2 regions of the Lysinibacillus sp. UGB7 genome follow, and region 2 is predicted to be linked to the other one. Evidence: riboswitches for the same ligand, from Rfam matches in the RefSeq annotation. Region 2 holds a riboswitch; the other holds the start of a gene.

Region 1 (3,642 bases), on a different contig from region 2:
ACACAGTTATTTCCAAAGCAAGTAGCCAAATTAACAAAAGCGTTAATGGTGACTTGTGGTATGTATAATGCGTCTGGTAAATTTGCGGCGTTTATTGGATTGCCTGCTAAGAGTGGTGTCTCGGGAGCGATTCTAGCGACTGTGCCAAGCCATGCAAGCTTACAATCACCATTTCCGGCTGGTTGTGGAATCGGCATTTATGGGCCTGCAATAGATACAATAGGTAACAGTGTTGCAGGTGTTCATTTACTGAAGCATATTGCCACAGAGTGGAACATGAATATTTTTTAGTTACTCAAATCGGCTCATGTGAATAATAGAGCAATCTTAAGTGTACAAATGCGCGAATGCCAATGTTCTTGGGGTAATCCTTGAGAATGAGGTATGTTGTAACTTAGCACATGCACTAAAAAATCAGTAGACAAGCATACAGGCTTGTCTACTGATTTTATTTTATTCTTTGAAAACCCCTCAGGAGCGTAGCGACGAGGAGACGGAAGCCATGCCCACGAAAAGCGTCCACCGTAGCAGAAATCAACGGGCTCATATAGACACTTCTATTAGAAAAAAGACTGTAAACAAACTGATCTGACCCAAAAAAGTTAGTCAGATCATTCTGATTTTCTTTTTACTTTATAGAGAATAAATAACACAATAAACCATAGCGGTGTTAATAGTAACGCTGTACGCGTTGCTTCAGAGATGAACATGATCACTAATAAGAAGGCGAAGAAGGCAAGCACCAAGTAGTTCACAAATGGTGTAAATGGCGCTTTGAAAATCGATGCCTCATGGCGTGCTCGATTTTTGCGTTTATAAATAATATGAGAGATTAAAATGATACTCCATACCCATATAAAACAGATAGCACTAATTGTCGTCACGACACTAAAGGCATTCTCCGGCATTAGCTTACTTAATAACGCTCCTACTGATACGACAAACGCAGACACAACAAGTGCATTACTTGGTACGCTGTTTTTATTTAATTTTGCAAATGATGGTGATGCTTGTTTATTGCTACCAAGATTAAAGAGCATGCGGCTAGTAGAGAATAGGCCACTATTACCGGCTGAAGCAGCTGATGTTAGCACAACAAAATTAATAATACCTGCTGCAATAGGAATTCCAGCTAGTGTAAATACTTGCACAAATGGGCTGCTTGCCGCAGACATTTCATTCCAAGGGTTAATGCATAAAAGGACAAAAAGAGCACCCACGTAAAAAAGTAAAATTCGTATTGGAATTTTATTGATGGCAGATGGGATATTTTTTTGTGGATTTGCTGTTTCAGCAGCGGAAACACCGACTAGTTCAACACCTACAAAAGCAAAGACTACCATTTGGAAGGCCATGAGGAAGCCGTAGATGCCGTTAGGGAAAATCCCACCATGTGCCCAAAGATTTTCCACAGAAACTGTACCAGAGCTTGTTTGGAAACCAGTGAATAGCATAAATAATCCTATAATAATGAGGGCAACAATCGTCACGACTTTAATAAGCGCAAACCAGAATTCTAGTTCACCAAATAGTTTTACTGTCAGTAAATTTAAAATTAATAGCAGTACTAAACAGCCAATTGCTGGTACCCATTGTGGAATATCAAACCAATATTGTGTATAGACACCGACCGCAATAATATCCGCCATAGCCGTCATAATCCAGCAGAACCAGTATGTCCAACCAGTGACATAGCCTGCCCATGGGCCGATATATTCTGTGGCGAAATCTGTAAATGATGTATAACCTGCATTCGATAATAATAGTTCACCAAGCGCACGCATAACAAAGAACAGGGCAATTCCGACAATTAGATAGGCGAGAATAATTGAAGGTCCTGCTAAGGCGATAGCTTTTCCTGATCCTAAAAATAAGCCTGTGCCTATTGTGCCGCCGATGGCAATTAATTGCACATGACGATTTTTTAATTCGCGTTTTAACTGTTGTTGTTCCACGTTAACCCCTCCAAAGATGCGTAAAGCTAAGACTGGAAAATAAAAAAGAGACTAGTAGTGACACTAGTCTCGTAAACGTCAGAATAACAAATACCATTTGAGGATGTTTAATTTAAAAAAATTAAGCTTAACATTCGTGTGGTATAGCTTTCGTGGTGAAAGTTTGTATTACTCCTCTGTCCTTTTGCCTGAGATAGTGAACCCTTCGGCGACGCATATTGCGCTCTCTCCAGAAATGCTCCTGCTATAGTGTTATCCATAGCATTCATAGCACGTATCGTCGTAAAGACAATACAATATTTTAAGATATTATACATCCTATCAATGCTTACGCTTTTATTCAAGTATTAAAAATTGGCTATTTTCAGAAAATAGAAAAATAGCGTGCCGATTGATAAATTATTAACACAACTTAGTATTTTTAGACATACTAAAAAAGTTAAATTTATGCTGGTTGTCATAGCTAGTAGCATGATTTCGTTTTATTTTCCTGAATTAGGTAAAAAGATGAATCAAGTGAAGGAAGCAGCAAGGTTATTGGCAGAAGAAGGCGAAATGAAAGAGATTAGTCTTGTAGCCATTCATAATTTAGCAGAGCTATAGAAAGAACGAAGAGTATGACAAGATGTGTATCTATGTCAAGCAGGCTGATAGCGATGGAGCCTGAATCATTTATGTGCAACAAGAAATGTTCGCTACTAATGAAATGTATATACCTTTACGTGCTTTACTCTTTTTGTCCTATGCATGATCAAGGGCTTGGTGAAAGAGAACTAAATGGTTAGTCGTTAGACAACTACTATTATATAGTAGAAACTCAGAATATTAGAAAAAAGCTAGCAATTAAACAGCTGCTAGCTCTTTATAAAAAATATAAGAAAGTATAGGCATTGGCGCCGCACACAGGAGGTCGCTTCGATTCGTGTTTCGTCCTCTCAGTAGCTTACCGAGTGTGCAGCTTTTTTGCGCTTTATGTGAACTGTCAGCGGAAAAATGTGCAAATGCGCAATTCTTATTGTTTTTTTGTTTTTATTTTACCAGTCCAATTACGGAAGCCGCCTTCAAGCTGGTAAATTTGGTTGTAGCCACGTTTTTTTAAGAATAGTGCAGCACGAGCACTACGACCTGTATTTTGGCAGTATAAATATACTGGTAGATCTGGTCGGATTTCTTTGTAACGTTGACGTAGTGCTGTAGAAGGAACGCTTCGTGCGCCAAGAATATGACCTGCCTCGAATTCTTTTTGCTCACGCACATCAATTAGCTGTGCTTTACGGTAGCCTTCAATAAACTGTTCTTGTGTTAAGTTGGTTACGGCTTTTTTTAGACGCATTGCATTTATCGCGATATATGCAATTAGAACTACTAAAATTACACCAATTGTGATAAGTATGTCCAAGATTTTCTTACCCCTTTCTATCTTCTTTATCATTATAAAAGATGCGGTAGCGATAGTCCAATGAGTTTGATAAAATTAACTAGATTGTGGCTAAAAATAAGATAGCTTTAAGTAGCACATGTTATGAAGTAGTATCAGTCACGCAGTCTCTTGCCTCTATAAGGTGATGTGATTGTAAAAATAATTTGAATGAAGAACAAGCCCCGGCGGATGGCACAAGTTTTGAAGGAACCCGTTGCGTCTATGCGACAACCATTAATCGACCTGCCTGGGTAAATCGCCACGTCC
Region 2 (3,642 bases):
AATGCATTCAACTTACAGGTGAAAGTAAATGAACGAAAAAGGTTACACACTATTGGAATCGTTGTTTCAAGTCATCGTTTTTGTGTTAATCTCGCATCTTTTTATAGTCATCATGCTATGGTATGCGCAAATAAAAACAACCATACTGACAGATGAACACTCGAAGTGGGAGCTATTTGTTTATGATTTAAATACGTACTTAGTGGATGTTACATCGTTTACGATTCGAGATGATCAAAGGAGGATAACTTTCCAAGCTTCAGGAACACTTCATCATATCGATTGCTATAACAATATGATACGTAATCAAGTGAATGGTGGCCATGTACCGATGCTCATCGGGCTTAATCGCTGTCAGTTCCAATATACAAATAATGAACTTACGGTAGCCGTCGGATTTCCGAGTGGTTTGCAGAAGGAGCGGACCTATTATGTGCCAATTATTGAAAAATGACAGAGGGGCTATTTTTTTAATCGCAATTGCATTATTATTTTTTGTAACTACTTTTGTTCTTACGTATTGTATGTCTTATGAAATACAGTTACGAACATATGATGCGCTTGAAAAGGTCAATGTTCGAGCTACGATAAATTTATTAGGACAAATTTTGTCAGACAGTGTAGAATCGTAGTTATAAGAAGGTGATTCGAATGCGAAAAATATATTTAGTTGGCTTTATGGGGTGCGGGAAAAGTGCATTAGGAAGGCGGTTAAGCTATTTATTAAAGCTGCCGTACTATGATATGGATCATGAAATCGTTAGACAACAGGGCATGACGATCCCGCAGATTTTCGAAAAATACGGTGAGGCACGTTTTCGAGAGATAGAAACAGAATTTTTGAAAAATTTCCGAGACGAAGCTTGTATTATTTCAACAGGCGGCGGTGTAGCCGTAAATGGAGAAAATCGAAAAATAATGAGACGTAGTGGACTCGTGTTCTTTTTAGATGCCACATTCGAAGATATTTACAAACGAATACAGCATGATCAAAACCGACCCCTTGTACAAAGTTCAACGAAGGAAGAGTTAGAGGAGCTGTATCACTACAGAAGAAAATTTTATCGTGAAGCAGGACATATACAGGTTCTGACAGAAGGTAGAACAATCCGCAATATTCTAGAGTATTTAGTATTTCAGGTGAAAAGGTTAAAAGGCGAACGATAATACAATAAACAAACTTTAATATTCGCCTTTTAAGTTAAATAAAAAAATGATTGCCTTTTCAATACAATCAATGTTAGGATATAGACTAATAAGGTAACTTAAGTTCATTGAATACTAAATAGTACCAAGATGATTCTTGGGCGGATGATTGTGCGGGGAGAGCGCGTATAGACGCCACCGAAGGAGCAAATAGCTAAGGGCTATGAATCTCTCAGGTAAAAGGACTCGTACAAGACGCAACTCTGGAGAGAGCTGTAGTACAACAGCCACCAAAGGGGAAAGCCTGCTGATTGGCAATCAAGAAAATGCGAGTCAGTCTGGTGTAACTTTCAGGTGCAAGGACAGAGAATCCCGAAAAGGGGTTCGTCTGTCTTTTTTTATGTGGAAAAACAGACGAACTACTACCAGTAAAAATGATACTAACAATAAGGGGGCAATACTAATGACGAATGAATTACAACGTACACCTCTATTTGATGAATACGCAAAGTTTGGTGGTAAAACAATTGACTTCGGTGGATGGGAACTACCAGTGCAATTCTCTTCTATTAAAGATGAGCATGATGCCGTGCGTAGTCGCGCAGGCTTATTTGATGTCTCGCACATGGGAGAAATTTTAGTAACTGGTCCTGAAGCACTAGAATTTTTACAAAATCTTTTGTCAAATGACATTTCAAAAATTGCTACAGGTCAAGCGCAATACAATGCAATGTGCTATGAAGATGGTGGCGTTGTCGATGATTTACTAACATATAAATTAGCTGACAATCATTATTTGTTATGTGTCAATGCAGCGAATATTGAAAAAGATTATGACTGGATGTTAGAAAATCAGCACCAATACGAGGTCACAATCGACAATCAATCCGATGCTTATGCGCAAATTGCCCTACAAGGTCCATTAGCAGAAGAAGTTCTTCAAACATTAACAACGTCGGATTTAAGTGCCATTAAATATTTCCGCTTCCAAGAAGACGTTGAAATTGCTGGACACAAAGCTTTAGTTTCTCGTAGTGGTTACACAGGAGAAGATGGTTTTGAACTGTACGGTTCTCCAGAGGATATTAAAGTACTTTGGGGTAAAATCTTAGAAGCCGGTAAAGACAAAGGTGTTGTGCCAGCAGGTTTAGGCTGTCGTGATACACTTCGTTTTGAAGCGGGTCTTCCACTATACGGTCAAGAGCTATCAGCGACAATCTCACCGCTTGAAGCAGGTATTGGATTTGCTGTGAAATTAAATAAAGATGACTTTATTGGTCACGATGCATTAGTAGCACAAAAAGAAAATGGGTTATCTCGCAAACTTGTTGGGATTGAAATGATTGATAAAGGTATTCCACGTCATGGCTACAAAGTGTTCAAGGACGGCGAAGAAATTGGTGAAGTGACAACAGGTACACAACTTCCTTCTTCTAAACGTAATGTTGGTCACGCCTTAATTGACAGCCAATTCGCAACTATCGGAACGGAATTAGAAGTTGAAATTCGTGGCAAGCACTTAAAGGTAGTAACAGTTGCAACACCGTTTTACAAGCGTTCAAAATAAAATTTGAAAAGAGGGACCTACATTTATGAAACATCGTTATTTACCAATGACGGAGCAAGATAAACAAGAAATGTTAGACGTAGTTGGCGTATCCTCAGTTGATGAATTATTCGAGGATATCCCAGAAAAAGTACGTTTCAAAGGCCTTTATGACATTCAAGAAGCAAAATCAGAATCAGCACTGTTAAAAGAATTAACAGCACTTGCTGCGAAAAATAAAGATACTAATGCCAACGTATCATTTTTAGGTGCAGGCGTTTACAATCACTATAAACCGGTTATCGTGGATCACGTAATCTCGCGCTCAGAATTCTATACAGCTTATACACCTTATCAACCAGAAATTTCACAAGGTGAATTACAAGCAATCTTTGAATTCCAAACGATGATTGCCGAACTAACAGGAATGGATCTTGCTAACTCTTCTATGTACGATGGTGGAACAGCACTAGCTGAAGCAGGTATGCTTGCAGCGGGCCATACACGTCGTAAGAAAATTTTAGTATCTGAGACGGTTCACCCTGAATACCGTGATGTCGTTGCTACATATGCTTACGGTCAATCTATTGACATCGTAACAATTCCTCAAAAAGATGGTGTGACGGATGTTGGCGCATTAAAAGAGCTGATCGATGACAATACTGCTGCTGTCATTGCACAATATCCAAACTTCTTCGGTCAAGTAGAGGACTTACAAGTTATCGGTGATATTGCACATGAAGCAAAAAGCTTATTTGTAGTTTCCTCAAACCCACTAGCATTAGGAATTTTAACGCCTCCTGGAAAGTTAGGAGCAGATATTTGTGTTGGGGATGCGCAAGTCTTTGGTATCGCAGAAGCTTTCGGTGGTCCACACTGTGGTTTCTTCGCAGTTACAACAAAATTAATGCGCAAAGTTCCTGGCCGTCTTATTGGGGAAACAGTGGATG

Evidence for each region. A riboswitch is a leader RNA that binds a small molecule or an ion and turns the genes downstream of it on or off. The one in region 2 is predicted to bind glycine.
Region 1: another riboswitch for glycine. It lies ahead of ACOMCU_RS09185 (amino acid permease); the one in region 2 lies ahead of gcvT (glycine cleavage system aminomethyltransferase GcvT).

What each region holds. Positions count from the first base shown of each region.
Region 1 is NZ_JBMGUV010000008.1:27,828-31,469, forward strand. It holds gene ACOMCU_RS09180 (glutaminase) at 1-291, shown strand, start outside; gene ACOMCU_RS09185 (amino acid permease) at 612-1,955, opposite strand; glycine riboswitch at 2,122-2,198, opposite strand; gene ACOMCU_RS09190 (hypothetical protein) at 2,403-2,558, shown strand; gene ACOMCU_RS09195 (rhodanese-like domain-containing protein) at 2,968-3,354, opposite strand.
Region 2 is NZ_JBMGUV010000020.1:23,121-26,762, reverse strand. It holds gene ACOMCU_RS17485 (hypothetical protein) at 1-32, shown strand, start outside; gene comGF (competence type IV pilus minor pilin ComGF) at 29-454, shown strand; gene ACOMCU_RS17475 (hypothetical protein) at 432-632, shown strand; gene ACOMCU_RS17470 (shikimate kinase) at 652-1,167, shown strand; glycine riboswitch at 1,312-1,404, shown strand; gene gcvT (glycine cleavage system aminomethyltransferase GcvT) at 1,610-2,713, shown strand; gene gcvPA (aminomethyl-transferring glycine dehydrogenase subunit GcvPA) at 2,739-3,642, shown strand, end outside.